DNA from 3 places in the Clostridium sp. genome. Region 2 is predicted to be linked to each of the others. Evidence: predicted binding sites of a transcription regulator. Region 2 holds the regulator's gene; each other region holds the start of a gene.
The links. Region 2 encodes LexA, which represses DNA repair genes until DNA is damaged. Its sites were predicted from a motif close to CNAACANNTGTTNG; they were not measured.
Positions count from the first base shown of each region.

Region 1 (11,126 bases), 1.1 Mb from region 2:
TCTCGTGGAATGGAAATGTTCCCTCACTTCAACTGACATATCAGATATATCCTTTATTTTCAAGGATAAATTGTTCAATTCTTCTGTACATTTGTTTGCCTCACCTGACTGGGTCACCGAACCCTTTGCCATTTCATCCGTAGTTCTTGAAACTTCTGTCACGGATTTTGAAGTTTCATTCAATTCATTTCCTATATTGATCGAATGATCAAGTATATCACGGGAACTATTCTTTAGATCAGAAAATACTTCAACAAGTATATTGGAAAGTAATTTTAAATCTCCTGCTATAGCTCCAAGTTCATCCTTATTTCTTATTACACTGTTCAATTTATCCCCATCATATTTAAGATTAAGCTTTCCCATCTGCTCTATTACATATCGTATATTACCTATAGGCTGTGATATCATTTTTCCAAGATATTTGGAGACAGCTGCAGCTGCCGTTATACAGGCTGCAAGTATGATAAAATTCAGAATTATCAATGAGTACAGGGATTTTGAGAATTCACTTTTAGGTACTGCAAATCCTACAGTCCAGTTTGACATTTTCACTTTTGAGGATACAAAATATCTTTCCGTTCCATCATAATCCTGTATATTGTACACATGGCCGTTGCCAATTCCAGTTTGTTTGTATTTTCCCTTCATGAATGTATTTATATTTTTCAGTTTATCATTTGACGGTTTTAAATCTTTATAAGGATGTACAAGTACATTATTTTTATCATCCAGTAAATAGCCATAACCGTTTTTAGCTACTTTAGCCTTTTCTATTACATTTGTTATTGCATCCATTTTCATATCTTCCGATATTACCCCTATGATTTTTCCATCTTTAACAAGAGGCATTGATATGGAAACAACCATTTTTTTCGTTGCCATATCATAGTAAGGTGCATAAATAAGTCCATTTGACGCAATTGCATTTTTGTACCAAGCCCTCATCTTAACATCATAGTCTTCTGGAGGTGTCCAGTTAGCCCCATCAATAAATGGTCTGTCCTCGGAACCAATATACAAATCTGAAATATCTGGATTTGCTTTAAGCTTTCTTTTCAAATAAGCAAGTGACTTATTATCATCACCGACAATATTGTTATCATGCATATTGTCTACAATATTTGTAAACTCAGCAGTCTGTTTTTCCAACCAGCTGTTTATAATTTCAGAGTACTTCTGAGATGATTCCGTCATCTTTTCTTCATACTCTTTTACAAGTGCAGTTTTAGCTATAAAATAACTTCCAATCAATGAACACAGCAATAGCACTACAGTTAATCCCAGTACGGAAAAAGTTATTTTATTCCTTATACTTTTCATAAAAAAGCCCCCTAATCCAATAAGTTAATTTATTTATATATATCGATGTATTGTTTTATCATCTTTAATACTTTTTGGAACATAGCGGGCAGGTCCTGTCATAAAAATTCAGTCATATATTTCCAATATCGCTTCGGCATGTTGCTCATACGGCACTTTGGATTTCTCCGTTCTTGTATTCCGATGGTATTATAAAAAAGCTTCCACAGTTCCCTGAAATGTATTTCCTCTTCATCAGGTTCTGGCATAGTGAAATTTTCAGCCGGAACAATTGAATGTTCACAGGAATCATGAACAAACACAATATCATAGGTCCTATCATAAATCAAAAAGTACTCTCCGGGATATCTTCTGCAGAAGTGGCTTCCAATAATAGGCAGAACACAATTCTCAGGCTCTATCTGTGCTGCAAGTCCATCGTTGAAAACAGAAAACCTCAAGAATCCTTCTATAAGGTGACTTTCATTTTTCAAATACTTCACTGCTTTAAAAAGCCTGTTTACCACATCGTCTGCAAGCATGGTCATAACTGGAGGGCCATAATAATATCCCTTTCTCAAAAATAGCAGTATATATAATTCTTTTTGAGAAACACAGCTTAAAAATGCATACTTCACAAAGTTCAGAGTCTGATTTCCCATTTTCCTGGGTATAGATTTAATTACTCTTCCAGATTTGATTGAATCTGTCGTAACTTTTATGGAGGGAAGAAAAGTTGTCTGTACTTTAAAATGCGGCATTATATCAAGCGGAATTTCTCTCCTATAATAGCTTTCAAATACACAACACATGAGCCCTTCAAAGCTTCCATCATATTCATAGATGACATCTGATCTTTTAATCATATATTCACTCCTCCTATACCAGTGACAGTTCATTGAAAAATGACAGCTGTTCAAAATCAGGTCCTGAATTCAGATTTTTATAATATCTGCGGGCTTCACTTTTGGACATCAATGATTGCAACACCGAATTACGGTCAGTTTTAAGATTGTCAATTGTTTTCCCATTGCAGATTATAAAATACTGTGCCCTTTTAAGTACTATTCCAAGCTTTTTGAGCATGTAAAAATCAAGAATGGTATTCCTTCGCACATACACAATTCTCTTTGCACTTCTTACTCCAATTCCCGGAACTCTCAGAAGCTCTTCGTAGGACGCATGGTTTACATCTATCGGAAAATAATCCATATGACTCAGTGCCCAGTTGCACTTGGGGTCTATGTAAGGGTTGAAGCTCCGATGATTATCATCCAGAATTTCAGCTGCCTTGAATTTATAATATCTCATTAGCCAATCAGCCTGATAAAGCCTATGCTCTCTCAATAGAAGTGTTCCTCTGTCCGGACATGTCACAATTGGATTTTGAGAAACAGGTACATATGAAGAAAAAAAGATTCTTTTCAATTTGTACTTTTTATAGAGATTTTCAGACAGGGTGAGTATCTGAAAATCCGTATCAGGAGTAGCACCTACAATCATCTGTGTACTCTGACCCGCAGGTACAAATCTGGGTGAATGACAATACTTTGTCCGCTCAATTGAATTTTCACCTATTCTATCCTTGATATACCCCATTGGACCAAGTATGGAATGTTTCGATTTATCCGGTGCCAGAAGTTTCAGACTGCTCTGTGAGGGCAATTCTATATTTACGCTCATTCTGTCAGAAAACATTCCCAGTCTTTCTATGAGAATATTGTCAGCTCCAGGAATTGCCTTTGTATGTATATATCCAAAAAATCTATACTCATCCCTAAGTATCCGCAGAACTTCAAGCATTATTTCACAGGTATAGTCAGGACTCTCAATTACGCCCGAACTGAGGAAAAGTCCTTCAATATAATTCCTGCGATAAAAATTAATTGTGAGATCTGCAAGCTCACGGGGAGTAAAGGAAGCTCTTGCAACGTCATTTGACCTTCTGTTGACACAATATCTGCAATCATATGCACACACATTTGTCATAAGAACCTTTAGAAGTGAAATACACCTTCCATCTGAAGCAAAACTGTGGCATATGCCGCAAGCCTTGGAACTTCCTATTCCCCCTTTTCCCGGCTTTCTGTCCACTCCACTTGAAGTACAGGCTACATCATATTTTGCTGCATCAGTTAGAATTTTCAACTTGTCAAACACATCCACTGTATTTCGCCTCCTCATTTAGTTTATATTACCATAGAACTTATGTTCTTGTAAAGCATTCTTCACACAAAATAAGCATCCTGAATAACGGATGCTTATTAAAGGTCATCACTTATTAAATAAACTAAAACGTGCTATTTTTTATCTTGTGCATTGCTCTTGAATTAAGGCCTTCACACTATAACAGGCATTATCAATTTATTTTCAATTTCCTTCCAAAAGCTATCAAAGCATGGGTTTTCTTCTATGTACCTGAATATGGATTTTATTTCATTTATGGAAGTATAGGAAATACAGGAAGTCTTATTATTTTTTTCATTTTGAGGAGATTTCAACGTAGTACCTGCATCCATATTCAATATTTTATTTATCTCTCTAATTAATATTTTATTGCCGTATATCCTCAAGCGCAGGGATTTGTATTTTATCTTTTTCTGCTTATTTTTATATCTAGTACAGTAGTCAAATCTGCTGTGCAATTCTATATACGCTCTCAGGAAATCACCATACTGTTTTAATCTAGGCAATTGCCGGATATCAGAATTTCTGCTGCTCCAGCCTATATCCTTTAATTTTTCTATATTAAAATATTTTGTACTCAATACATATTGCACATTGTTCTTATCTTTTTGTTTATATATATTATTTCCACAAATTCTTTGTATTTGCTCAAGAAAATATTTATTTTTATTCTTAAAAATCAATCTTCCCCGTGATATATACCCAATTGAGAATATTATGCCCAAAATATAATCATTCAAAACCATCACCCCATTGATTCTATGTAATCTTCATATCGAACAATAAATTCTTCTGTAATTATTTACGAATATTAAAATTGATTTCAGGGTGCTTTTTATTAAATTTTTCAAATAGCCCATGAATACTTTTGTAAAATGGACTACAATGCAATTGAAGCAGAGAATACAATAAGAGAATGAATATACTCAAATATCTGAATAGACTAGGCAAAAAAACAAAGCAAGCATCCGAGGGGCTAACTCAAAATGCTTACAATATTAAAAATATATTAAATGCAGGTTAATATTAAATTTATGAACTTGTGATAGTAGTAAGAATAGAAGGTTACTGCTGTACATTCGCAGCAAAATTCTCTATTCCCTTATATCCAGACCCTCGAACTGCATATTGTAGTAGTGAGAATAAAGTCCGCCTTTTTGGAGAAGTTCCTTGTGGCTCCCTCTCTCTTTTATACCCTCATCGTCAATAACTATTATTTCATCTGCATTTCTTATAGTACTGAGCCTGTGGGCAATAACTATGGTAGTCCTGTTTTTTGCAAGCTTTTCAAGGGACTTTTGTATGAAGTTCTCACTTTCATTATCCAGTGCCGATGTTGCCTCATCCAGGATCAGTATAGGCGGGTTTTCAAGAAATACCCTTGCTATGGAAATTCTCTGTTTCTGTCCTCCCGAGAGCTTGACTCCTCTTTCTCCTACATAAGTATCATAACCGTTGTCAAGACTCATTATATAGTCATGTATATTTGCTTCCTTGGCCGCTATTATCACATCTTCCTCCGAGGCGTCAGGCTTTCCATATTTTATATTGTCCCTCAATGTTCCGGAAAAAAGATATACATCCTGCTGTACTATTCCAATGGAATTTCTGAGAGACTCAAGAGTAACATCTCTCACATCAATGCCATCTATCATTACAGAACCAGATGAAACATCATAAAATCTCGGGAGCAGCGAACACAAGGTTGTCTTGCCTCCCCCGGACGGTCCGACAAACGCAATTTTCCTCCCCGCCTCTATCTTTATATTTACATTGTCAAGTACCTTTTTTTCATCAGTATAGCTAAATGAAACATTTTTATATTCTATATCACCTTTTACATTTTTGAGTTCAACTGCATCTTTTTTGTTAACTATTTCAGGTTTGGTACCTATTATGTTCATAAACCTCTTAAAACCAGCAAATCCTTTCTGAAACTGCTCTGCAAAATTTATAAGTATGTCTATAGGATTTATAAATATATTTATGTATAGTGCATAGACTGCAAGATCCGATATGTGCAGTGAACCATTTGCTATAAAAAATCCACCTGTAACAATTACTACTACATATAGAAGTCCCTCGAAAAATGCATTTCCGGCCATAAATTTTCCCATTGCCTTATAGCTTTTTTCTCTTGAGATCCTGTATGCATTGTTGTTTTTATCAAATTTTTTCCTTTCAATATCCTCATTTGCAAAAGATTTCACAATTCTTATTCCCAGAAGGCTGTCCTGAACAGAAGAATTTATATTACCCATCTTTTTTCTGTTGTCAAAAAATATTCTCTGCATTTTTTTGTTCTGATAAAATGAAAACACAACCATCATCACAGTTACCACAAGAAGTATGAAAGTCATCTGTGGATTTATAAACATGAGTATCAAGAAGGAACCTATTATTTTAACTGCAGATATAAACACATTTTCCGGACCATGATGGGCAAGTTCTGATATATCAAACAGGTCTGAAACAATTATAGACATCATCTGTCCTGTATTGTTCTCATCATAATAGGAAAAGGACATCTTTTGCAGGTGATAAAACAGATCCTTTCTCATATTGTTTTCCATTCTCGCTCCCATTATATGTCCCCAAGAAGCAATAAAATACTGACAAAAATATTTTATTATATAAATGAGAAATAAAATTATACCGATATAAATTAGAGAATGCAGTATAACTGATTTGTCCTTCAAGAATATAGTTGTTGAAAGATACCCTAAAATCAGAGGAAATGCCAGATCCACCAATGATACTACAAGTGCACAAAATAAGTCCGCATAAAAAAGGCCCTTATAAGGCTTATAATAGTACAAAAATTTTTTAAATAGTTTCATAGAATTTTCTATCGTCCTTTCTTATATCTATAAATGATTATTATAACATTCCATATAATCAGTGTAAAGACAAAATATATGAATCGGCAGTCTATCTGAAACCACCGATTCATATACTACAGTTTTTCTTTTACCGAGTTGAGCTTCTGACTCATAGATGCGTCTTTGTCTCTTCTGTCATCTATGCTTATAGAAGTAATTACTCTCTTGGCACCATTTTGGAAAGGAACTTCATGCATTTTTCTTATAACCTCCAAAATAACGTCCAGATCTCCCTCAAATACTGTCGCCATAGGTGTAAGTTCATATTTGATACGCTTCTCATCCTGAAGTATTTTATGACAATCAGCCACATATTTGCTCACACTTGTAGATCCTGTTCCAATTGGTACAATTGTTGCCTGTGCTATAGCCAAATTTAACACCTCCATTTTAATTTTAAAACAATTTGCTGCAAAAAAAAAGAGCTGGGGTCAGTTCCCAAGCCTTAAAAATATACTTTAAAGCATCTTATAGACAACTTTCATTTCCATTTTTATGAATTTTAGTTTGACACCCATACCTATCTAATTTATAATTTAATTGCATAATGCTAAAAATTAAGGAAGCGAGATTGATATGCTAAATGTTATTAAAACTGCGGTCATAACGATAATTATATCATTTATATCCGGTTTATTATTGGATTATTATAAAAATTTGGCACCCAGAATACTGTGCAATATAAAAAATACAGTACCTAAAAGGATAAATGGGAGAAAGATCTGTGAATATATTGTTACTGTCAGCAATGTATCAAAGAAGACAATTCATGAACTGAGTCTGAATATACAAAGTTTACAGAACAGCTTGAAGATTACAGATGCCAAAATCACAAAAGGTTTGAAATTTGATTCCTCGGTAAAAGACAAAATAATAGATATTCACATTCCATTTTTGAGTAAGGGCGATAAATTTTCAGTTATAGTATGTATCGAAAATCAACGTGCAGTAAATGCCAAACCTATTGTTGTACTCAGGTCACCTGAAAATTTCAAGAGAATAAATTCCATATATCAAATTGGGATTCTATCCTCATTGTTCAAAAGGAGACAAAATACAGGGCAGGCAATGGCAAATAGCACAAACAGGCCACCAATTGAAAATAAAAGAATAAGTGGAAAACCCGGTATCAGTAAAAAAGCTCTGTTATCTATCGTGTCAATCATGTTGGTTGTGATTGTGGGAATAATGGTAAAATCTTATTTCAAAGGATTACCTTCAAATACACGAACACCTGCTGTAAATACAAATACTTCAAAACAGTCAACTGATTCGTCAGGATCATCATATGGCAATACGGGAAATACAAATAGTAAAACATCACAAACGGATAAATCTGAAAATACAGGCACGAAAGCATCCAAAACTGGTTCCTATGGAAATACGGATTCAAAATCATCAACAGGAAATTCCGGTACAAAAACACCTGAAACAAAATCATCCGGCAATTCTGATATAAACAAAACTCCGGCAGACTCATCCGGGAACTCGGATAAAGGAACACAGACAGGAGATTCATCCGGAACATCTGGAACATCTGGAAATTCTGATACAAAAACACAGACACAGACGACAGGATCATCCGGCGGATCATCTGGAAATTCCGATACCCAGACTCCTCCAGCATCATCCGGAAATACAGGCAACTAAAAAATCCTGACAGTCAATACATCAGACTGCCAGGTAAATTAATTTTCATTATTTAAAAACTTCCAATGCCTTAAGAAAATCCCCTATCAGATCCTCACCTTTTTCTATTCCTACAGATACTCTTATCAGCCCGTATGTTATTCCCATTTCTAGTCTTTTTTCTTCGGGCACATCATAGTGTGAAGACATAACAGGATGAGAAATGGTTGTCCTGTATCCTCCCAATGTCATGGCATAATGGGCAAGCTTGAGTTTTCTCATGAATCGATTGATTTTCTCTTTATCATCAGACAATACAAAACTCAGCATTCCACCAAATTTGTCATCAAACAACCTCTTTGCCAGCTCATGCTGAGGATGTTTCTCCAAGCTTGGATGATTAACTTTCAACACATATGGACAATCATCCAGGGCTTTTGCAAGCATTGCTGCATTTGACATCTGCTTTTCTACACGAAGTGACATTGTTCGCATGCCCCTTTGAACAAGCCATGAAGTAAATGCATCCGCTGAAGTACCAAGCAATACCTGCAGATCATAGGCTTTTTTTATGAGTTCTTTGCTGCCTGTGGCCGATCCACATACGGCATCACTATGTCCGTTTGCAAATTTCGTGAGGCTGTTCACTGTAACATCGGCTCCATGTTCAATAGGTCTGAAAGCAACTGATGTCATAAATGTATTATCCACAATCAGCAAAGCATTATTCCTATGAGCTATATGTGATATCTCATCTATATCAACGACAGTAATCATCGGATTTGAAACTGTTTCTGTATAAAGTACTTTGGTATTGTCCTTCATGGAATTTTTCACTTCATCAACATTTGTAAAATCTACATATGTTACATCGATACCGTACTTCGGCAGAACTTTACTGAATATATCTATAGTTTCTCCATACAGAGTCTTATCTGAAAGAACATGATCTCCCTGTTTGACTATAGATAAAATTGTTGTAGAAATTGCAGCCATTCCTGAACTGCATATAATAGAATCTTCTCCTTTTTCAAGATATGTCATAAGTTCAATCAGCGCACTTCTATTCGGATTCCTGTTTCTGTTATAGCAAAAACCTCCGACATCATATCTCTCCTGCAATTCTTGAAGATCCTGCACATTAAAGGCAGTTGTCAGATAAATCGGAGCAGTTTCCGGATTTGAGGCCAGTTTATTTATATATGCTCCTTGTCTCATTAATTCTGTCTCAAATGAAAATTCTTTATCCATATCTTTAAACACAAATATACCTCCTCATTTCACCACACTAAAGTATTTTGCTCAAAAAAGCTTTTGTTCTCTCTTTCTGTGGATTATCAAACAACTCAGATGGAGTATTTTGTTCAATAATGTATCCACCATCCATGAATATAATCCTGTCTCCTACCTCTCTGGCAAATCCCATTTCATGAGTGACAACAATCATTGTCATTCCATCCTTTGCCAGCTGTTTCATAACATCCAGAACCTCTCCAACCATCTCGGGGTCCAATGCAGAAGTCGGTTCATCAAACAGCATTACTTCAGGCTCCATTGCAAGTGCTCTGGCTATTGCTATACGCTGTTTCTGACCTCCTGAAAGAGAATTTGGATATTCGTCGGCCTTATCCCTGAGTCCCACTTTTCCAAGTAGTTCCATAGCCTTCTCCCTTGCATCTTTCTCTCCGACTTTTTTTACTTTCATAGGCGAAATCATGATATTTTTAAGCACACTCATATGTGGGAACAAATTGAAATCCTGAAATACCATACCCACCTTCTCTCTGATTTTATTTATGTCGGTTTCTTTGGACATTACGTCGACATCATCTATATATATATGCCCTTCTGTAGGGTCTTCCAGCTTGTTTATACATCTTAGAAAAGTTGATTTTCCAGCTCCGGAAGCACCTATAATTACTACAACCTCACTGTCTTTGATTTCTACATTGATATCCTTTAAAATTTGATTTTCACCAAAGGATTTTTTTAAATGTTCAACTCTAATCATTTAGCATCCGATCTCCTTTCCAACCTGCTTACCAAACCGCTCATAGAAAGAGTAAGTACCAGATAAATAGCCGCGGATGCAAGATACGGTTCCCAGACCCTATAATATTGTGCATTCATTGCCTGAGCCCAGTACATCAATTCAGGTGTTGCTATTGTCGATGCAAGTGAGGAATCCTTTATTAAACTTACAAATTCGTTTCCAAGTGCAGGAAGTATACTTTTTAAAGCCTGAGGTAAAATAATATATCTCATTGACTGTGCATGTGTCATTCCAAGTGAACGCGATGCTTCCATCTGCCCTCTATGTACAGATTGAATACCAGCTCTTATTGTCTCTGCAATATAAGCCGCTGAATTCAAAGAAAGAGAAGCTATAGCCGCAATTACTCCATTTGTCTCTCCAATAACGGCAGGTATGACACCAAAGTTCATTATAAGTATTTGAACCAGCAATGGAGTTCCTCTAAAAAAGCCTACATAGCAGGTAAATATTGAAGATATCACTTTGTTTTTAGACATTTTTCCCAGACAAATTATCAGACCGATTATTGTTCCGAAAATAACTGCTGCAATTGATAATCCTATAGTAAGCAATGTACCAATTACAAGAAAATGAGAATATTCAGAAATAATATCAAATCTAAAGTTCATTGCACCCACTCCTTTAAAAATCATGTCTCAAGATATCAGTTCTGGGATTTCAGTTCCTCCATATTTGGATCAACCTTAAACCACTTTTTATATATAGACGAGAATTTTCCATTATCGTACAACTTGTTAAGTGCCTTATTAAAATCGGTTTTCAGTTTACTTCCTTTTGGAAATATAATTCCAAAGTATTCCGGAGAAAATGTTTTATTATCTTGAATAATGCTCAAACCTTCCTGTGAATTATTTGCAAGGAATGATCTATTGCTGGTATCGTCCCCTACAACTGCATCTGCTCCTCCATGTATAAGTTCCATATAAGACAATCCTGTTTTAACCTTTTTAATATTAGGATTATTTTTTCCGAGAAGTTTTTCCACTGCTTCCTGTCCTGTAGATCCGCTCTGTACTGCAACAGTTTTCCCTTTCAGATCCTTTCCGGATTTAATTGAGCTATCCTTTTTA
Region 1 covers NZ_JAKVOI010000001.1:2,317,800-2,328,925, forward strand. The annotation lists gene LKE46_RS11440 (methyl-accepting chemotaxis protein) at 1-1,323, opposite strand, end outside; gene LKE46_RS11445 (TIGR03915 family putative DNA repair protein) at 1,422-2,168, opposite strand; gene LKE46_RS11450 (putative DNA modification/repair radical SAM protein) at 2,182-3,468, opposite strand; gene LKE46_RS11455 (hypothetical protein) at 3,642-4,229, opposite strand; gene LKE46_RS11460 (ABC transporter ATP-binding protein) at 4,584-6,329, opposite strand; gene LKE46_RS11465 (MTH1187 family thiamine-binding protein) at 6,446-6,745, opposite strand; gene LKE46_RS11470 (hypothetical protein) at 6,948-8,021, shown strand; gene LKE46_RS11475 (trans-sulfuration enzyme family protein) at 8,070-9,263, opposite strand; gene LKE46_RS11480 (amino acid ABC transporter ATP-binding protein) at 9,289-10,011, opposite strand; gene LKE46_RS11485 (amino acid ABC transporter permease) at 10,008-10,688, opposite strand; gene LKE46_RS11490 (basic amino acid ABC transporter substrate-binding protein) at 10,700-11,126, opposite strand, start outside.
Region 1: LKE46_RS11450 (putative DNA modification/repair radical SAM protein) is a predicted target of LexA. The motif match lies at 3,504-3,517, and genes of this name have one in related genera.

Region 2 (11,126 bases):
CCTACATATCAGATATTATATCAAGGCTTGCTCTTGCAAATTCGACAATCTCCTTTAAATTTTTCAACAATGGTAAAAAGTCTACTGCAACTTTTGGAACCGGAAAACTTATTGATACAATACGGGCTATTTACGGGAAAAATATTTATGAAAATATTATACCTATAGAAAAGCACGGAGACATAGCTTCGGTATACGGGTATATCGGCAATTCTGAAATCAGCCGCGGCAGCAGGAATAATCAGAGTATTTTTGTAAACAGGCGCTATGTAAAGGATAAGTCTATAACTACAGCTGTAGAAAGGGCATTTAAATCCTTTTTAACTATAAATAAATTTCCATTTTTTATAATATTTTTAGACATATTTCCAGAGTATGTGGATGTAAATGTTCATCCTTCCAAATCTGAAATAAAGTTCAGTGATTCAAGGACAATATTCAAATTTATATTTGATGCGGTACATGAAACTCTTAGAAACAGCTTGAAAAATTCATTTACCATAGATGATGTAGATGCAGAAGAGGATATTGAATCTTGTAGATTTGATCACAATGATAATAAGAATATTGTACAGCTTCCAATTGACTTGAAATCCCCTGAATCCGTTGCCTATAATATCATGGATTATGGAAATCAAAATATAAAGGAAGCTTCTTATGATAACAATAATAATAATGATACCCCTAAAGTAGACGATTCATCTGTCTCAAGCATGGAAAAATCAGAACTTGAGAAAAATGATATTTCACTAAATCCAGATCCCAAATTTCCTAAATTGAGAATAATAGGTCAGTTTAATAATACCTATATAATAGGGGAGGCTTTCAATATAATGTACCTTATAGATCAACATGCTGCCCATGAAAAGATACTCTTTGAAAAGTACAAAAAAGATATGATACACGGGACTGTAATCTCGCAGCTGTTGATTTCACCAGTAATTATTGAACTTACAGCTTATGATTACTCCACCTATACTGAAAACAGTGAACTGTTCAAAAGAGCTGGCTTTCAAATAGAATTATTTGGGGGAAATGCAGTATCTATAAGGGAAGTTCCCGTAATACTCGGGAACCCTGATGTAAAAAATTTATTTGTAGATATGCTTGAAAATATAAAAAACATGGGTTCCGGGGAGACCTGGGAGGTAAAATATCATTTAATAGCAACAATGGCCTGCAAAGCTGCTATTAAAGCTCATGACAACCTATCACAGGCTGAAATGGAGAACCTTGTTGAAAGTCTGAGGTTTATAGATGATCCTTTTAACTGTCCTCATGGAAGACCTACTATAATAAAAATTACTACTACGGATCTCGAAAAGAAATTCAAAAGAATACAATAGAAAGCATATAACTATTAGGAGGTTTCAATGATTGACCTATTTATACTTGCAGGGCCTACTGCAATTGGAAAGACAGATATATCCATAAAAATCGCAAAAAAACTGAATGCAGAGATAATATCGGCAGATTCCATGCAGATATACAAATATATGGATATCGGTTCTGCAAAGATAAAAAAAAGTGAAATGCAGGGAGTTATACACCATATGATAGACGTTGTTTCTCCGGAAGATGACTTCAATGTGTTAAAATACAAGCTCATGGCAGGCCGCTGTATAAGTAAAATACATGACAGTAAAAAGCTTCCCATGATAGTTGGTGGAACTGGTTTTTATATAAACTCCCTTATATTCAACTATGATTTTACTGAAGCACATATTGATAAAAATTACAGAAAATATCTTAAAAATCTTGCATGTGAAAAGGGCAGGGAATATGTACATGCTCTTTTAAAAGACATAGATCCCGGGTCTTTTCAGAGATTATATCCAAATGACCTCAAGAGAGTAATACGTGCACTTGAAGTATATAAATTAACCGGAAGGACGATGAGCGACTTCAATAGAGAAAACAATATATATGATATACCCTATAATGTATATTATTTTGTACTCACTATGAACAGGGAAAAATTATATGATAGAATAAATAAAAGGGTAGATATGATGATCTCAAAAGGACTCATAGATGAAGTCAAAAAGCTCAAGTCCATGGGCTATGACTCCTCAATGCAGTCCATGAAGGGAATAGGTTATAAGGAAATCCTGAACTATCTTGATGGCAGCATGTCTCTTGATAAAGCAATAGAGCTGATCAAACAGGGCAGTAGAAACTATGCTAAAAGGCAGCTTACATGGTTTAGAAAAGACAAGAGGGTAAACTGGATAAATAAAGATGATTTTAAGGATGACGCTGCTGTTTCAGACTATATAATAGACAAATTTTATTCTATGAAAAACTTGTTTAAAAGTTAAATACTGGTATAATATATTTATTGAAAAGATTTAAGGAAACTTTATAATATTGTATTATATAAAGCCGTGGAAGGGGGAGAAGTATGGGTAAACCAATCAATAATTTACAAGATATATTTTTAAATGGGGCAAGAAAAAATAAAACTGCAGTAACCATACATTTAACTAATGGTTTCCAAATTAAAGGTAGTGTAAAGGGATTTGACAACTTTACAGTTATATTAGATGTAGATGGAAAACAAATGATGATATATAAACATGCAATATCTACAATTACGCCTTTCAAGACAATTTTATTCAATACTATACAGGAGGGTGAGTAAAAAGATTAGGCAGTATTGCCTATTCTTTTTTATGTAACAACACATTCGGGAGGTAATCAACTTTGTTGGAAATAACTAAGAAAAAACTTAAAAATATATATAAAATAGATGAAGACATACTGAACTTGTATGAAAAAGCATTAAATGATGTTGAAGACCAATTCAAATATTATGACAATATAAGGGAGTATAACCAGCTTAAGGTTCTCAATGCACTTCAGGAAGAAGGAATAAGTGAATCTCATTTCACCAATTCATCAGGCTATGGATACGGTGACATAGGAAGGGATTCTCTCGACAAGGTATACGCACGTATATTCAATTCAGAAAGTGCCATTATAAGACCCCATTTTGTAAATGGAACCCATGCCCTTGGCTGTGCATTGTTTGGAAACTTAAGGCCCGGTTATACTTTGCTTTCAGTATGTGGCAAGCCTTATGATACACTTCATGGAATAATAGGTATGGATGGAAATAAGAACATAGGTTCTCTTAAAGAATATGGAGTCAATTATGAACAGGTAGACTTAAAAGAAGACGGCAGCATAGATTTTGATTCTATAAAAAGTCATCTTGAGAACAATAGCTCTATAAAATTAATACATATACAACGATCTACTGGATATGACTGGAGAAAGGCACTTCTAATATCTGAAATAAAGAATATAATTAACTTTGTAAAACGTATAAATCCTGATTTGATATGCCTTGTTGACAATTGCTATGGAGAATTTATAGATACACTGGAGCCAACGGATGTAGGTGCAGATATTGCAGCCGGATCTCTGATAAAAAATATAGGAGGGGGAATAGCACCAACAGGCGGATATATTGTTGGCAGAGAAAAATATGTAACTCAAGCTTCCTACAGGCTGACAGTACCCGGAATAGGAGGTGAATGCGGTTCCACCTTCGGGATTATGAGACAGCTTTATCAAGGATTATTTTTTGCACCTCATGTAGCAATTGAAGCCTTGAAGGGAGCTCTGCTCTGTTCAAGAATAATGGAGCTTGCAGGATTTTCCGTGCTTCCAAAATACACAGATAAGCGCAGTGACATAATCCAGGCAATCAAATTCAATGACAAGGATAAATTGATAAAATTCTGTAAGGGAATTCAAAAGGGCTCTCCTGTAGATTCTTTCGTGCAATGTGAACCTTGGGATATGCCAGGTTATTCAGATCAAATTATAATGGCCGCAGGTGCCTTTATTCAAGGATCTTCAATAGAGCTATCTGCAGATGCACCTATAAGAGAGCCTTATATAGCATATCTGCAGGGAGGACTCACATTTGACCATGCCAAAATAGGAATACTCATAGCATTATCAAATATATACAATAAATAATCAATATTCTCTATACAGTCCAACTAACCTTCCAATAATAGTACAATCAGGTACTATTATTGGTTCCATAGTTTCATTTTCAGGTTGAAGTCTTATATGATCGCTTTCCTTGAAAAATCTTTTCAAAGTTGCTTCATTTTCAATTAACGCAGCTATTACTTCACCATTTTCAGCTGAATTTGTTTTTTCAATTATAGCAAAATCTCCATCCAGGATGCCTGCATCTATCATACTTTCACCATGAATTTTAAGCATAAAAAGTTGGTTCCTATTTTTTATATAATCTATCGGGAGTGGAAATGTATCTTCTATATTTTCTACAGCAAGAATAGGCTTTCCTGCAGCTATAGTACCTATTATAGGTATGTTGACCATTTCTTTTCTATTTGATAGATTTTCTACAATTTCTATTGTTCTAGGTTTTGTTGCATCTCTTTTTATATATCCATCCTTCTCCAACCTTTCTAAATGCCTGTGAACAGTAGATGTAGATTTTGCACCTACAGCTGAACATATTTCCCTGACGGAAGGAGGGTAACCTTTTTGTTCAACATATGATTTTATATATTTATATATTTGCAGTCTTCTTTCACTACCTTGCTTTTTTTCCAACATAAAAACACCCCTTGCATTTTATTAATTTGAATTATATCATATATACTGTATAATAGCAAACTTATGTTCTGTTATTGACAATTTTTGAACTTATATTCTATACTAGGCTTTAGACTATAAATTTAAAAATTGTCCGGGAGGAAATTATGAGTAGAACGTTTTGTATATTTGATGATAAAAAATTATGCAACAACTGCGGAGAGTGTGATTTATGTGATTTAACTCCAGATAAAAAGTGTAATAACTGTGGTAAATGTCTTGAAATGGAAGGGTATGATATGAGAGCCATAAAGATTGACAGTATACTTGAAGATAATGATCCAGAAGAGCCCATTAGCAAGGTCGGTTCTCATTTATCAAACGAATTTTCTAATGACGAACACGATAAAAATAGTTCAGATGTTTTTGATAAATATTCCGTTCAATATATAGAAGATATAGATGGTTTATCAGAAATTTTGGAGAATGAAAACAATTTTAAAAAACTGGCACATGAAGAATATCCCGGATTCATTAAAATACAAAAAAAGCCGGGGAATGATAGGAATCAGTCCGAATAAAGGTCTGATTCCTATTTAAAATCATCTTCATCGCTAAGTGGATTGGAATTTACAGCTTCTCTCAACTTTTCATCATCTACATGTGTGTATATCTGAGTAGTAGATACATTTTCATGGCCTAGTATCTTCTGAAGACTTCTTATATCCACATTACCGTACTTATACATCAGAGTTGCAGCAGTGTGTCTCAATTTATGCGGGGTATATTTCTTGTCGTCAAGACCAGCCTTCTTTAAATACTTTTTCAGGATCATCTCTACGGATCTTTTGTTTATTCTACTGTAATTTTTACTTATAAAAAGGGCATCTTTATCTTTTATTTTATCATATTCTAGATTTCTAACAGCAAGATATCGGTTAAGTGCTTTCAAGCATGCATTATTCAAGTAAATAGTTCTTTCTTTGTTTCCCTTTCCTATAACAGTCAAAGTATCATCTTTTATATTGGATATGTTAATACCGCACAATTCCGAAAGTCTCATTCCACAATTAAGAAACAATGTTATCATGCAATAGTCTCTTTCCTGGAATTTTCCATCTATTGATTTTAAAAGCTCCTTGCTCTCACTAAGTGTAAGATATATAGGATTTCTTCTGTCTATTTTCGGAGATTCAAGCTCATCAGCAGGGTTTTCAGATATAATTTTGGACTTATTATATAAATATTTAAAAAATGATTTGAGCGAGGCAACTTTCCTGGCCCTGGCATAAGCTCCATTTTCCCTGTATTTTTCCGCAAAAGATATATAGGCAAACAAGTCACTCAAATTCACACTGTTTAAAAATTCATTGTCTATATCTGCTATATATATTTTTTGAAAATCACAATTCTCCGGAACCAAGTTTCTATATAGCTTCAGAAATCTAAAAAACATTGTTAAGTCAATTTTATAACCATCCAGAGTATTTTTTGATTTTCCACGTATAGTTCCAAGGTAATTCAGAAAATCATTCAGACACTTGGGCAGCGCCTTGTCATATACATGTTCAAGATTGTACTGCATTCAGCAATCCCCTCCTCATAAATACATTCAACTTCGCTAAATGGTTATTTAGCGAAGTTACTTTATTATAAATTTCTATAAATCAATAATAAATCCTTCTTTAATAAAGTTAATTTTTTATTAACTTTATTAAAGAACTACTTTTATTGTATAAATAATAATTATTTTGTCTATGAAATATCGACTTTATATTATTGCTTATTCAATTGATAATATTCTCATTTGATCTGCAATTTAACTTAAATTAAAAATGATTTTTCTTGTTGTCTAAAATTCATTTTTAAAAATCACGTTATTAACACATTGTGGAAAATAAGTGGGTACTTGTAAAATCAATATATTTCCACAATATGTTAATAAGGCTGTGCATTCATTTTTAGCCCTTTTACTCCCTTATTCTACTTATTTTTATATCACATAATATTTTAGAATATATTGTACTATTATGCAAAATTTTTATGGGCTTATTTGAAAATAAAAAAATAAAAATGTCTTTAAATAGTATTTTTACTTGTTTAAAGACATTTTAAAAATTTTACTTTTAAATAAATTGATTTTTTTATTTATAATTTTGTATACTTTTTGTATAATGAGGTAAAATATACTAATAGATTGATGTGGAATTTATAATTATACTAGTAAAGGAGGCATTCTGCTAATCTAATAGACCAATTTATTAGCAGAATATTTATATGATAGTTGGTATACCAAATGGATTGTTATATTGTAAGTATTCCCCTTTTTTAAACACATTTTTTACAGAATTAGGTGCCAGGATCATAGTATCCCCTAATACAAATGAAAAAATACTTAATCTAGGCACCAAATACTGTGTAGATGAAGCATGCCTTCCTATAAAAATATTTCATGGACATGTGGCCTATATAAAAGATACATGCGATATTATACTTATTCCCAGAATAATGCAGCTAAATAAAAAGGAATTTATTTGTCCAAAATTTTGCGGTTTGCCTGAAATGGTTGAAAACAGCATACCTGATATGCCCCCCACTATTTCTACCCCTATTTATGCTTTTTCAGAATCTAAGTTCAAACCATGGATTAGAAAAACAGGATTGGTGTTTACCAAAAATATTTTGAAAATAAATTTTGCCTATAAAACTGCATTAAAAGCACAAATGGATTTTAAACCTGGTGTAAGAGATGATTCTTCTCCAATAAAAGTTGCATTGGTAGGTCATCCATATAATATATATGATAAGTTTGCAAATATGAATGTAGTTAAAAAATTAACTGCACTTGGCATAGGCCTGCTTACAGAAGAACATTTAAGCAAGTCCGATATAGACAATCAATCTAAAAGTTTATTTAAAAGACCATTTTGGACCTTTGCAAAAAATTCATATGGTTTTTCCACTTATATGGCAGCTCATAAAAAAGTAGATGGAATCGTGTATATATCTTCTTTTTCTTGTGGTATAGATTCCGTAATAATTGAATTGATAAAAAATAAACTTGGTGATTTTCCCATGTTGGTGCTTAAAATAGATGAACAAACCGGTGAGGCCGGATTTGATACTAGATTGGAGGCTTTCTCCGATATGTTAAAAAGGAGATGCGTAAAATGAAAATAACTTTTCCAAACCTTGGAAACACTATTTTTGCAGCAAAAGCTGTTTTTGATGGACTTGATATAGATTATGTACTGCCACCCAAAAGCAATAAAACCATATTGGAAAATGGATGTCTTTATTCACCGGAAGAAATTTGCCTGCCATTTAAAATAATGATAGGTTCATACATTGAAAGTATAAAAAAAGGAGCTGATACAATACTTCTGGTTGGAAGCTGCGGTCCCTGCAGATTTGGGGAATATTGCGAACTTCAAATGAATGTTCTGAAAAATTTGGGATATAATTTGAATTTTATAGTTATAGACTCACCTGGTGATATAGGAACAAAAGAATTTATGAGAAGATTATCCGAAATAAATAATGAAAGCAGCAAATCAACCCACGAAAAATTGAAAGTATTGTTTTCCGCACTTAAAATAATAAATTTAATAGATTCCATCGAAAAAAAGGCAAAATATATGTCAGGCTACGAAATTAATACAGGTGAATGTAAAAGTATCCTAAGACAATGTAAAGAAGACGCAATTAAATGCAATTCTCCATATAAGATGTTATCCACCTTGAAATATTACAAAAATAAACTGGATGGTATTTTAGTAGATAAAAACAAAAATCCACTTAGAATAGCTGTAATCGGAGAAATATACACAATAATTGAACCTTTTTCAAATCTTTTTATCGAAGACAAACTTTTAAATTATGGTACTTCTGTAACAAGGTACCTGACCCCGAGCTGGTGGATAAAAAATACACTTTTATCCGTTTTAAAATTGAACTCTCCCCGAATAAGAAGTTATTCTAAAAAGTATCTCCCCTTTTACATAGGTGGGCATGCTAGAGAGTGTATCGGTGAAGCAATGATTGCCAAAAAAGATGGACTTGACGGAGCTATTCAAATTTTTCCAATGGGATGTATGCCTGAAATAGTATCTAAATCCATATTGCCAACCATATCAAGAAATGAAGATTTGCCAATACTCACCCTTGTTGTAGATGAACTTACCGGAGAGGATGGCTATATTACAAGAATTGAAGCTTTTTTAGATTTACTTGAAAGGAGAAAAAGCAAATGTATTATATAGGAGTTGACGTAGGATCAGTTAGTACTGATATCGTTATAGTAGATGAGAACATAGATGTAATTGAATCAATATACTTGAGAACAAAAGGAAGACCAATAAATGCAATTCAGGAAGGATTCAGGCTGCTCTGCACTAAATACAATGATTCACAGATAAAAGCTGTTGGAACCACTGGAAGTGGAAGAAAAATAGCTTCATCAATCATAGGGGCCGATATGATAAAAAACGAAATAACCTGTCATGCCGTAGCCGCACTCAATATGGATAAAAATGTGAGAACCATAATTGAAATTGGAGGTCAGGATTCGAAAATAATAATATTGAATAAAGGTATTGTTTCTGATTTCGCAATGAATACAGTATGTGCTGCCGGAACAGGATCTTTTCTCGACAGGCAAGCTGAAAGACTAGATATACCTATAGAACAATTCGGTACTTATGCTCTTAAATCCGATTCTCCAGTAAGAATAGCCGGCAGATGTGCTGTATTTGCAGAATCGGATATGATTCACAAGCAGCAATTAGGTTACAGTAACAGTGACATAATAAATGGTCTCTGTAATGCTCTTGTTAGAAATTATCTAAGCAATGTTGCAAAAGGAAAAGATATAAAGGAGAATATATTTTTCCAGGGAGGCGTTGCTGCAAATATAGGTATGAAATCTGCATTTGAAAAAGCATTGGGCTGCAATATAACTGTCCCCCTAAATTACAAAGTTATGGGAGCCATAGGTGCTGCAATTCTTGCAAAAGAAAATATGGAAAAAACAAAAAGTCAAACAAAATTCAAGGGATTTAATCTTGTTGCCACAGATTTTATATCAAAAAGTTTCCACTGCACTGGATGTTCAAATGGATGTGAAATAATTAAAATACTTGGAAGTAATAAAATAATAGGTTTCTTTGGTGACAGATGTGGTAAATGGAACAACAAAAATAATATATCTGCATAATTTTCTATAAAACAAATTGATTTTAGATCATATTTGTAAAGTTATTTATCATTTATGTAAAAAGACTTATATTTATTTGACATGTCATAAATAGTTAATATATAATTAATATATAATTATTTAATATATTAGCAATATTGTTAATAAAATTTGTATATAAATAAAAGTCTAAATAAAGGATGTGATCTAATGTCAAAAAAATACCATAAAACAATTACAATGATAACCAAATTTCTAGCTATGTATATAGGAACAACTCTAGCCTCAATAGGTCTGGAACTTTTTCTGATTCCAAATAATGTAATAGATGGAGGGATAACTGGTATATCCATTATGGCAGGTTATATTACAGGATTACCTCTTGGACTATTTATTTTCATATTAAATATTCCTTTTTTAATAATCGGTTATAAACATATTGGAAAAACATTCACAATCTCAACATTATTTTCTGTATGCTCTCTTTCAATAATGGTATCAGTTTTTAAGAACTTGAACGCTTTTACCAATGATACCTTGCTCGCTTCAATATTCGGAGGTATACTTCTTGGAATTGGAGTAGGTCTTGTTATAAGAAATGGTGGATCTACAGATGGTACCGAAATTGTTGCAATAATCTTTGACAAAAAAACTGGGTTTTCAGTAGGGGAAATAGTTATGTTCATCAATATATTTATATTAAGCAGTGCCGGCCTCATATTCGGTTGGGATAGAGCTATGTATTCCCTCGTTACTTATTTTATTGCATTTAAAATGATCGATATAACATCCGAAGGCCTTGATGAATCAAAATCGGTTATAATAATTTCAGATAAATATAAAGAAATAACCGATGCCCTTCTCGCTAGATTGGGAAGGGGTGTAACTCTTTTAGAAGGAAAAGGAGCCTATTCCAATGTACCTACCAATGTAATATTTGTAATAATCTCACGTCTTGAGATAGCCAAGCTTAAATCCATAGTAAATGGTTTTGATAAACAAGCTCTTATTACTATAGGTAATGTAGATGTAACTGGTAAGAGTTTCAAGAAAAAAACCATACATTAAAATCACTAAATTGTATACAATATAAACAGTAAAAAGAAGAGATAATCTTAAAAAGTTATTTCTTCTTTTTACTGTTTATCATTTCCAAATATCTTTTGTTAGTTCATTTATGTTCTTTTTTCTCTTATTCGTCTCTTCCTCATCTATTATTATAGAATCTCCCTCTATTTTCAATACATCTCCTTCTTTTGCATTCATCGGTATATTTATTCTTTTTATATCCATCATAGTCCTGTCATCTTTTTCACATACAGCATAAGGACCTTCAAATCTATCT
Region 2 covers NZ_JAKVOI010000001.1:1,246,235-1,257,360, forward strand. The annotation lists gene mutL (DNA mismatch repair endonuclease MutL) at 1-1,346, shown strand, start outside; gene miaA (tRNA (adenosine(37)-N6)-dimethylallyltransferase MiaA) at 1,374-2,321, shown strand; gene hfq (RNA chaperone Hfq) at 2,405-2,644, shown strand; gene LKE46_RS06155 (aminotransferase class I/II-fold pyridoxal phosphate-dependent enzyme) at 2,707-3,993, shown strand; gene lexA (transcriptional repressor LexA) at 3,994-4,608, opposite strand; gene LKE46_RS06165 (hypothetical protein) at 4,755-5,168, shown strand; gene LKE46_RS06170 (tyrosine recombinase XerC) at 5,180-6,172, opposite strand; gene LKE46_RS06175 (acyl-CoA dehydratase activase-related protein) at 6,865-7,761, shown strand; partial or broken gene LKE46_RS06180 (acyl-CoA dehydratase activase-related protein) at 7,758-8,856, shown strand; gene LKE46_RS06185 (acyl-CoA dehydratase activase) at 8,837-9,802, shown strand; gene LKE46_RS06190 (YitT family protein) at 9,992-10,849, shown strand; gene LKE46_RS06195 (DUF3006 domain-containing protein) at 10,928-11,126, opposite strand, start outside.

Region 3 (11,126 bases), 120 kb from region 2:
TTAATATAGGCTTCAAGGGTCTCTCGCCTAGCTCCAGGTCTTGCAGCTGAAATTGCATCCGCTGCTTGTACAAGCACTGCCTCTAAAGATTGAAATTCCATATCCCCATGATGTGCCCCTATGGCATTTATAATTACAGGGGACTCATGATATTTCTTGGCAACCTCTGCCCCTATAACGGCATGAGGACCTTCAACTTCATGATCTACTGCCTTCCCTATATCATGGAGCAATCCAGCTCTTTTTGCTATAGTTGGATCTATTCCTATTTCTGACGCCATAAGACCTGCCAGATATGAAACTTCTATAGAATGTTTCAGCACATTTTGACCATAACTAGTTCTATACTTCAACCTTCCAAGCAATTTTATCATTTCAAGGTGAAGACCATGTACACCCGTCTCAAATGTTGCCTGTTCACCTTCTTCTTTAATATCACTTTCCAATTCCTTTTTAGCTTTCTCTACCATTTCCTCTATTCTTGCCGGATGTATTCTTCCATCAATTATAAGCTTTTCAAGCGCTATTCTTGCAACTTCCCTTCGTATCGGATCAAATCCTGACAATATTACTGCTTCAGGTGTATCATCAATAATCAAATCAACACCTGTCAAGGTTTCAAGAGTTCTTATATTCCTACCTTCCCTTCCTATTATTCTGCCCTTCATTTCGTCATTGGGAAGAGTTACTACATGAACTGTAGTTTCAGCTACATGATCGGCTGCACACCTTTGGATCGCACAGGTTATAATCTCCCTTGCCTTCTTGTCAGCTTCCTCTTTAGCTCTCATTTCAACTTCCTTGATCATAACTGCAGATTCATGCTTAATTTCCTTTTTAACCTTTTCCAATAAAATTTCCTTTGCTTCCTCTGAACTAAGTCCCGATAGCCTTTGAAGCTCTTCATTTTGCTTTTTATAAAGTTCCTCTACGCTTACCTGCAGTCGTGCAATTTCCTGCTGCTTTTTATCCAGACTGCCCTCTCTTTTTTCAAAGGCCGCACTTTTTTTATCCAATAGTTCTTCCCTTTGAATCAACCTTCTCTCAAATCTTTGAGACTCATTTCTTCTGTCTCTTGATTCTCTTTCAAGATCGTTCCTTAATCTGTGGACTTCTTCTTTAGCTTCTAATATAGTTTCCTTTTTTATAGATTCAGCTTCCTTTTTTGCTTCTTCCTTCAATCTATTAGATTCCTCAATAGCTCCTGCTTTTATTGCAGATGATTTATTCTTTATAACATAAAACTCAACTAGTATAATAACTGCAATTATTATACCAGCAATAATTTCATATATTAATACAGAATTCACATGAACACCTCCTTTGCTCTTCTTTATGTATCTATAATTTTAGCAAAATATACAAGCATAGAAATGGTGTCATATTTATTCAATTGGTAATTCTAATACATGATAAACCAGAATTTGTCTTAATTTTATATTATATTTTATCCATTGTCAAGTTTGTAACTCCAATTTCACAGCCTAAATATTATCGCTTTAATGCAGGCACAAAATTATTTTGCCTGAGTTTTTGTTCCCTGCTTTTCTCCATCTGTCTTGCTGTTTTTCAATTCCTTATTTTCATCTTCAGGCTTTGCCAGAGGCAAATTATATTTTTTCCTTATCTTGTTCTCTATTTCATATCTTATATCAGGATTTTCCTTTAAAAACTGCTTGGAATTTTCCCTGCCCTGTCCCAATCTAGTTTCACCATAGGAAAACCATGCCCCGCTTTTTTGAACTAATTCTTCTCTAACCCCTACATCAAGGACATTACCCTCTCTGGATATTCCCTGATTGTACATTATATCGAATTCAGCCTGCTTGAAGGGAGGTGCCACTTTGTTTTTAATAACTTTGGCCTTGGTTCTGTTTCCAACTACAGCATCACCCTGCTTTATAGCATCAGATCTTCTTACATCTATTCTGACAGATGAATAGAATTTCAATGCCCTGCCGCCAGGTGTAACCTCAGGGTTGCCAAACATGATCCCTACTTTTTCCCTCAATTGATTTATAAATACAGTTACACATCTGGATTTGTTTATAGATGCTGTCAGCTTTCTGAGTGCCTGCGACATAAGTCTTGCCTGAAGTCCTACATGAGAATCCCCCATTTCGCCTTCTATTTCTGCTTTCGGCACAAGTGCCGCTACAGAATCAATTACTATTACATCAATAGCATTGGATCTTACAAGAGCTTCAACTATTTCAAGCGCCTGTTCTCCCGTATCCGGCTGTGAGACAATCAAATTTTCAATATCCACTCCCAAATTTTTTGCATAGGCTGGATCCAATGCATGCTCTGCATCGATAAATGCAGCAGCACCTCCTGATTTTTGAGCTTCCGCCACTATATGGAGTGCCACAGTTGTTTTTCCTGATGATTCAGGTCCAAAGATCTCAACTACCCTTCCTCTCGGTACTCCGCCTATACCAAGCGCTATATCCAGATCCAGGCATCCTGTTGAAATAGAATCTATGTTCAATTTACTGTTTTCTCCCAATTTCATTATAGAACCCTTCCCAAATTGCTTTTCTATTTGTCCCATAGCTGATTCTATAGCTTTCAATTTTTCACTATCAAAACTTGTCAAAACTTCACATCCTCTCTTATAAGAACTTACGTTCTTAATAATTATATATCATGGTTTATGTTTAGTCAATAGTACGTTTTATAAAAATGTACTAACTATATTATAGTATATTTTCAATTAAAGGTATATAAAGTTATGTTTGTGTTTATACACCATTCTTAATTATAGACATAATTTTAGAGTTTTAATCCATTGATTTTACAAATTAAAAACCAATGGACTGAAACTCTATCTGTCGGATTTCATTACTTCCTTATTTTTAACAAAATAATCCACACCGGATACTATGGTTATTATTATCGCCATGCCCATAGCAATATATGTTATTAAATTCAATACTTTGTGGGGATGATCTACAAATACTTTAAAAATCGACATTGATACATGATTATAGTTCAAATTTATAAGCGCCAGTATAATGGCAATTATCTGTGTTACCGTCTTTGCCTTACCCCATGGACTTGCAGCTATTACTATTCCTTCCGCTGCAGCAACCGTCCTTAGTCCGGTTACTGCAAATTCTCTCGCTATTATTATCATGGCTACCCAGGACGGTATTATATGATATTCTACAAGACAGACAAGAGCAGCTGTAACCAAAAGCTTATCCGCTAAAGGATCCATAAACTTTCCAAATCTTGTTATCTGATTCCTGCTTCTAGCTATGTATCCATCCAATTTATCTGTTATTGAGGCAATTACAAAAACTATTATTGCAATTATTTTAAAATAAGGTACATCTTTTACAGCCATAAAAATCAAAAATACCGGAACAAGTATCATCCTAATTATTGTAAGTTTATTCGCTAAATTCATCGCATACAACTCCCATTAAATCATATTCAAAGCTATTTGTTATTTTTACCTTTATCATACTTCCCATTTCTAAGCTGTTGCTGCCTTTTATGTATATGACCCCATCTATGTCGGGAGACATTTCATAACTCCTTCCATAATACATGTCATCTTTCCGGCCCTCCACAATAACCAAATAAGTTCTTCCTACTTTGAGTTCATTTATGTTTTTTGATATGTCCTGCTGCAAAAGCATGATCTCCCCTTCCCTCTGCACTTTAATATCTTCCGGGACCTGATTTCTCATGCTGTAAGCCGGAGTATCCTCTTCCCTTGAATACTTGAAAACTCCAAGTTTATCAAACTTCATATTTTTTACAAAATTTTTTAATTCTTTAAAATCCTCTTCATTTTCTCCGGGAAAACCCACTATCAAGGTTGTTCTTATGACAATATCCTTAACCTTGCTCCTCAACTTGTTTATGTTTTCTATTATCTGAGACTTTCTTCCCTTTCTGCCCATGGCTTTAAGTATCCTGTCACTTATATGCTGGACAGGGATATCTATATACCTGCATACCTTTTTGTTTTCGGCTATTTCATCTATAATCTCATCAGTTATCTCCTCAGGGTAGCAATAGAGAACTCTTATCCATTCTATTCCATCAATCATTGAGATGCGTTTCATGAGCTTGTGAAGCTGCTTGCTTCCATACAGGTCAATTCCATATCTTGTAGTATCCTGTGCAATCAAAATTATCTCCTTTACACCTTTATCTGCCAGATCCCTGCATTCATCCAATATTGATTCAATTTTTCTGCTCCTGTATCTTCCTCTTATCTTGGGGATTATGCAATAGGTACAGAAGTTGTCACATCCTTCTGCAATTCTCACATATGCAGTATGGGACGGCGTAGTGATAATCCTTTTTCCCTCATTTATTTTCACATCACTGTAATTAAAATTACATATTTTTTTGTCATTGTCTTTAAAATGGATTTTAATGCTCTCATTCAACTTATCATAATCATTGACTCCAAGCATTATATCTACTTCCGGCAAAAGCTCTGAAAGTTCTTTTCCATACCTCTGGGTTAAACATCCTGTTACAATTAATATTTTGCAATTAAATTCACTTTTATACTTAGACATCTCGAGTACCGTATCTATGGATTCCTGCTTGGCAGACTCTATAAATCCACATGTGTTTACGATTATAACATCTGCCTCTTTCATATCGGCTACTAGATTGTATTCAGCATTTAAATTGTTTAAAATAATTTCTGAATCAACCCTGTTCTTGTCACAGCCCAAACTTATAAGTCCAACTCTTAGTTTATACAATTTCACCCTCCTAAATTCAGGTCATATAGTCTATATTTAATTAATGTAATACACATGTTATTGTAAATCTACTTTCAACTTTTTACAAGATAAAAAGCAAATATTAATGCACAAATCACTCCTTGTATTCATTTTTATCCACAAGTATCTGCCTTGGTTTTGTACCATCTTTCCCGGATATTATACCTCTTTCCTCCATTTGTTCTATTATTCTGGCAGCCCTGTTGTAACCTACTCTAAGTCTTCTTTGGACAAGGGACGTAGAAGCCTGTCCTGAATCAATTACTATTCTTATTGCCTCATTCAGCAGTTCGTCACATTCATCGTTTCCGGCAGATGCATTGGTGTCGATTTCTTCCATTATATCATCTTCATACTGTGGTTCTCCCTGTTTATCCTTTATGTATTCAACTACATTTTCCACTTCTTTTTCCGATATAAAAGCCCCTTGGATTCTGACAGGTTTTGACTCTCCTACAGGATAAAATAACATATCCCCCTTCCCCAGGAGCTTTTCCGCACCGCTCGTATCGAGTATAGTTCTTGAATCAATCTGACTTGAAACGGCAAAAGATATTCTTGAAGGTATATTCGCCTTTATTACACCGGTAATTACATCAACTGAAGGTCTCTGTGTAGCTATAACGAGATGCATTCCCGCCGCCCTGGCCATCTGGGCAAGTCGTCCTATATAATCTTCAATTTCATTTGGACATACCATCATCAAGTCCGCAAGTTCATCGATTATCATGACTACAAAAGGAAGTTTGCCTTCTACTTTTTCATCCTGTGCCAAAGCATTATATCCCTCTATATTTCTTACTCCATTATCTGCAAACAACTTATACCTTCTTCCCATTTCCTGTACGGCCCAGTTGAGTGCGCCTGCAGCCTTTTTAGGATTTGTGACTACAGGTATCAAAAGATGTGGTATTCCATTGTATACACTCAGTTCAACTACTTTTGGATCTATCATGAGCAGCTTTACCTCATCAGGAGAATATTTATAGAGCAAACTTATTATCATTGTATTTATACATACACTTTTTCCTGATCCAGTTGCACCTGCAATTAAAAGATGGGGCATTTTCGTCAGATCAGAAACTATGCAGTTTCCTCCTATATCCTTTCCAAGTGAAAAGCAGAGTTTATCCTTTGAATTTGAAAATTCCTTGGATTCTATTACCTCACTCAGATATACAGCTGTAAGTTCTTTATTTGGTACTTCTATGCCTATGGCCGATTTTCCCGGTATAGGAGCCTCTATTCTAACTCCGGTAGCAGCAAGCCCAAGCGCAATATCATCAGACAAATTAACTATTTTGCTTACTTTTACACCCGGGCTTGGCTGAACTTCAAATCTGGTAACGGAAGGTCCCTTGCTCACCTGCATTACTTTTGCCTCAACTCCAAAGCTATTCAGAGTTTCTTCAAGTTTATTGGCACTGCTTATAAGTTCCCGTTTATCTTCCCTATTCAGCTTTGACTGGCTGTTTTTTCTGAGCAAATCTATTTTGGGATAATTGTATACCATATCCTGGGCTTCACTTTCAATCATCTTTTTATTCAGTTCTTCATTTATAGATTTATCCGGGACTTTATCCGAAGCTATTTCTATTTCAATTGGATGATCAAGAGACTTATTTTTGTCATCCTGTTTGCTGTTGTCCTGTTCCGGCAGAACATCATCTTCCTTGGACTTCATGAAATTCAATATCTTTATTCTGTTGTTCAAACCTTTAATAAATCCGTTCCTTTCCTCGCTGTCTTTCAATATACCTTTCCCGGCTCCACTTTTATCTTCTATAATAGTATCATCTGAATCACCTTCTTTAGATGCAAAAATACTTCCCATCCTATGTAAAATATCATATAAGGTTATCTTTGTAATCAACATGAAGGAAACAATATAAACAGCTGTAAATATAATATAACATCCTGTGTCACCAAAAAGCTTGAAAAGCGGTATGTCTATGAGCAGGCTTATAATTCCGCCATGAAGTACACCTTCTCGCATATACAACTTTTTTATACTTTCAAATATAGTATAATATGGATAGTAATCTGACATAATTATCATCTGCATAAAGAGCATTGTATTTATTACAAATAAAAGTATTCCATAAAATTTCCTGCTGAAACTTATTCTGTTTTTGGAAGCCAGAAGGCATCCTCCCGTAAATATTATCAAAACCGGAAATACAAATGCACCCAGCCCCATAACCGCTATCAATATTCTCTTTACAGTTTCTCCAACTATCCCGGATGTAGAAGGTGAAAACACACTTACAAGCATAAGAATGCCCATAGTAACAAATACTATTCCCTTTATATCATTGTTTTCATTGCGTGTTTTTCTTTTCCTTCGTCTCATTGACATGTAGTCATCCCACCTCTGAATTTTAGACTCCTATTTAAATATTCTACACTCTTTTATTATTTCCTTTTCTGCAAAACATAAATAAACTGTCCCATAACAAACTTTGAGACAGTTCACTTTTATAAACACTAATCAGTACAAAAAATTATAGCAGTAATTGTAAAATATATCAATACCCTATATTCATATATTATCTTGTTCTTGCATTTCCTGTAAAGGAATCTATAGGTAAAAATCTGTCAAACCTCAATTGGCTGATATCTGCTCCCAAAGGCTCCCCCAACACCATTTCACTTAATATTTTGCCTATGGGTGCACTGATTCCAAAACCATGTCCGCTAAATCCACAGGCTGCATATAGACCTGGAACGCCTTCTATTTGACCAATACAGGTAGTGTCATCCGGGGTCCTGTCATGCCACCCGCTCCAGGAGCGTACAATCTTAATCTTTGCAAGGCCGGGGAACAATTGTACCAAGCCTTTTGCCCCAGAAGGAATATTGTTTGGTGTCAGCCTTTTCTCCACATAAGTTCCTTCTCTTGCAAAGGCGCCAATTGTACTTCCTGCTCCAAATACCAGAGAACCATGCTCGGTCTGGTGTCCATAATAACCTGCATTGGATGAAATAAAAATTTCATCAATAAATCTCGGTACCGGTTCCGTTACAAACACTTCACATAGTGCATGGGTGAATGGAATGTCAAAATCCACTGTATTCAGCAATTCACGGCTTCCATAACAAGCTGCCACAATAATGTTGTCCGCCTCATAAATATGTCCCTGGTTTGTAATGATTCTCCTTGCCTTTCCTCTTACAAGATCAATTATCTCCGCCTTTTCATGATCATAGAATTTTGCCCCCAGCTCCCTGGCTTTTGAATACAGCTTCAGAGTTGTCTTCAATGGATTTGCCCTACCTTCCTCCGCACAGTAGGATGATCCAACAATTTTATCGGAAAACTCAGGTACTCTTCTTCTAAGTTCACTTCCATCGATGAACTCTAGATGCATACCATACTTTTCAGCATGAGGGATAAAAGTCTCCATTTTTTTCATTTCCTCATTTGTTACGGCATTTCTAAAGCCACCTGTGGTTTTGTACTCAATGCCGCCAAGCTCCTCTTCAAGCCGGGGCCATATATCTGTAACACCATACATTGCAACAGAAAGTTCAGGTACTCCCCTGAAATTCATTTTATTCAGTCCACCGTTACGTGTAGATGAACCATTCCCCACGGTTTCTTTCTCAAGTACAGTCACAGAAAGCCCCTTTCGGGCTAAAAAATATGCCGCTGCATTACCCACAGAACCGCTGCCTACTATGATTACATCAGATTTAATTACTTCATTGTTCATTTTTAACCCTCCTCTTATTCACGATAATCCGCATAAATTTTAGCCATTACAGGTCTTGCCGGTGGTCTTGATGTCGTCTCCTCCAATTCTGTTGGTTTGATTTTCAACTCTTTTGCAACAATGTCCCTGACAATTCTCTCACAGGTCAATCCCTGACACAATCCCATTCCAGCTCTCAAATATCTTTTGATCTCATTCAACGTAAGCATGCCATCATAAATTGCCTTTCTAATTTCACCTTTTGTAATCTCCTCACAGCGGCAGATAATTAAATCATCGTCCTTATGAGGCTCGAATTCTCCCAATGGCTTTATACGATCAATACTCCTGCTTTCCATAAATTATACCTCCCTATTTCTTAAAAAATCTTGCACTTCCTGACAGCTCTTTTGGTACCTTGATAGTTAAGAGAACCGTCTTGTCAAATGCTTCCGATTTCTTAATATCAATGACCTCCGCTTCTCCAACCACTTTACCTCTGCGGTCAAGGGCGCTTCCCCTGTCACCTACTGACGGCAGCGGTAAAAACTCATAAGGCAGTGTCACCGTTGCAAAACCATCACCGCAGTCATCATCTACAAGAAAAATGGCCTGACCCGAGCAGGATGCAACGCACATACCACAGTTCCTACAATCTTTGTCATCATCTACCGCCGGGAGGGCAGTAATCTTGTCGCCTATTTTGATACATCCAAATTTACAGGCATCCTGGCATGGGTTGCAGGGTATATTCTGTGTACACTCAATTACAGGATGAATTCCGGATTTTTTCGTTACACCAGGATACTGATCAATTTCTGTCTCATCAATGTATCCATTTTTAAGCAGAAACTGCGATATGCCGTATCCTTCATCAGTTTGAGCCAAATCCGTCCTGCCTCTATTTTCACGGGAAAACATACCCTGTCTCAATTGTTCAATGGAATTAGAATACTTTATGTACTCCTGTTCAAATTCTTTTTCTTCTATATATTTTCCATATTTGGCAGCCGCAAGCCCTGCAATATGTCCATTTATCATGGCAGAACTTGCCTCTTCAATTCCTGCCACATCACCGGCAGCAAATATTCCAGGTATAGAAGTACAGCCATATTTGTCACACACAGGTACAAGTCCACCTCTGTCCTCCATTTTCACTCCAGTCATCCTCACCAACTGACTCATAGGATTGAGACCAACTGCCACGCATATAGTATCTATATCAAAATGTTTTTCAGTTCCCGGAATTATATTCCATGTTTTATCCACTTCACCAATGGTAACACCAGTAACCTTGTCAGTGCCCTCCGCCTTGACAATAGTATGGGACAAATAGAAATTCACTCCCGTCCTTGACAATTTAGAAGCATGTACCCCATATCCGCCAATTCTTGGTGCAGCATCAATAACTCCAACCAATTCACATCCGGCCTGCAAAAGCTGAAAGCCAACTACCAATCCCACATTTCCGGAACCAACCATAAGAATTCTTTTGCCGGGGCACACACCGTGAAGATTAATCATTGTCTGTGCAGCACCTGCTCCAATTACTCCAGGAATTGTCCATCCTTCAAAGGGAATCATTCTTTCTGAAGCCCCGGTGGCAACAACAATACTATTTGCTTTACAAGTCTCTATATGATCTTCTTTCATGACACTCACAGTTTTCTCGGGGAAAATTCCTATAACCGGTGAATTCAAATTTACTTCTACACCACAATCCCGGGCCTCTTCAAGAAGTTCTTTTCCTATGTTAATACCTCTGACCTTTGCCTTATGTTCTTTTGAACCGAAGAATTTATGAATTTGTTTAAAAAGCTGGCCTCCTGGTTTTGCATTCTCATCAAAGACAACGGTACTCATGCCTTTTTTTGCACCTTCCACTGCTGCACACAGACCTGCGGGACCAGCACCAATTACTACCAAATCATATCTTTTCATCTCTCATGCCTCCTTTGCTTTCAGTCCATATTGTGTCTGTACTTTCATTCCCTCTTTTAATGGAGTGATACATGTTCGGACATTGATCTCACCATCCACTACCATTACACAGTCTGTACATCTTCCAATGGCACAAAACACCCCACGTGCTGTCCCTTTTTTTCTCGTATGTCTATGGGTCAATATTCCTGCAGCCATAAGTGCTGATGCAATAGGTTCATCTTCATATCCTTCCATCTCTTTACCGTCAAAGTAGAACTTTATCTTCTTCCCTTTCTCATATTTTCCTAAGACAGGATGTTCTAATATCCTCATATTATTCACTCCTCTTTATCTTTCTTGTTTAATACAATCTCTCATAAATTTTTATCATATCTTCTACCGTAACATCTTTTCTGGTATTTGAAGGACTTCCACTGTCAAAAGCATCTTTCGCCATCTTTTCAATGACTTTAAAAAACTCCTTTTTCTCTATACCGTATTGGTTCATATTCGGTACTTCGCATATATTGCAGATCTCATCAAGCTTGTCAATAAATATCTTTCCAGCTGTCATATCCTCATCTTCATCTCGGGCAGCTCCAATTGCTCTGGCCAATTGGGCAAACCTGTCATAAGCCCCGTCCAATGCAAATGACATACATTCCTTCAACAGTATTGCATTTGAAATACCATGGGGTATGTGAAAAAGTGCACCAATCGGGCGGCTCATTCCATGGACAATTGTTAC
Region 3 covers NZ_JAKVOI010000001.1:1,364,733-1,375,858, forward strand. The annotation lists gene rny (ribonuclease Y) at 1-1,310, opposite strand, end outside; gene recA (recombinase RecA) at 1,517-2,554, opposite strand; gene pgsA (CDP-diacylglycerol--glycerol-3-phosphate 3-phosphatidyltransferase) at 2,828-3,415, opposite strand; gene rimO (30S ribosomal protein S12 methylthiotransferase RimO) at 3,399-4,739, opposite strand; gene LKE46_RS06775 (FtsK/SpoIIIE family DNA translocase) at 4,855-7,119, opposite strand; gene LKE46_RS06780 (NAD(P)/FAD-dependent oxidoreductase) at 7,310-8,476, opposite strand; gene LKE46_RS06785 ((2Fe-2S)-binding protein) at 8,491-8,814, opposite strand; gene LKE46_RS06790 (FAD-dependent oxidoreductase) at 8,828-10,396, opposite strand; gene LKE46_RS06795 ((2Fe-2S)-binding protein) at 10,400-10,711, opposite strand; gene LKE46_RS06800 (iron-containing alcohol dehydrogenase) at 10,740-11,126, opposite strand, start outside.
Region 3: recA (recombinase RecA) is a predicted target of LexA. The motif match lies at 2,621-2,634, and genes of this name have one in related genera.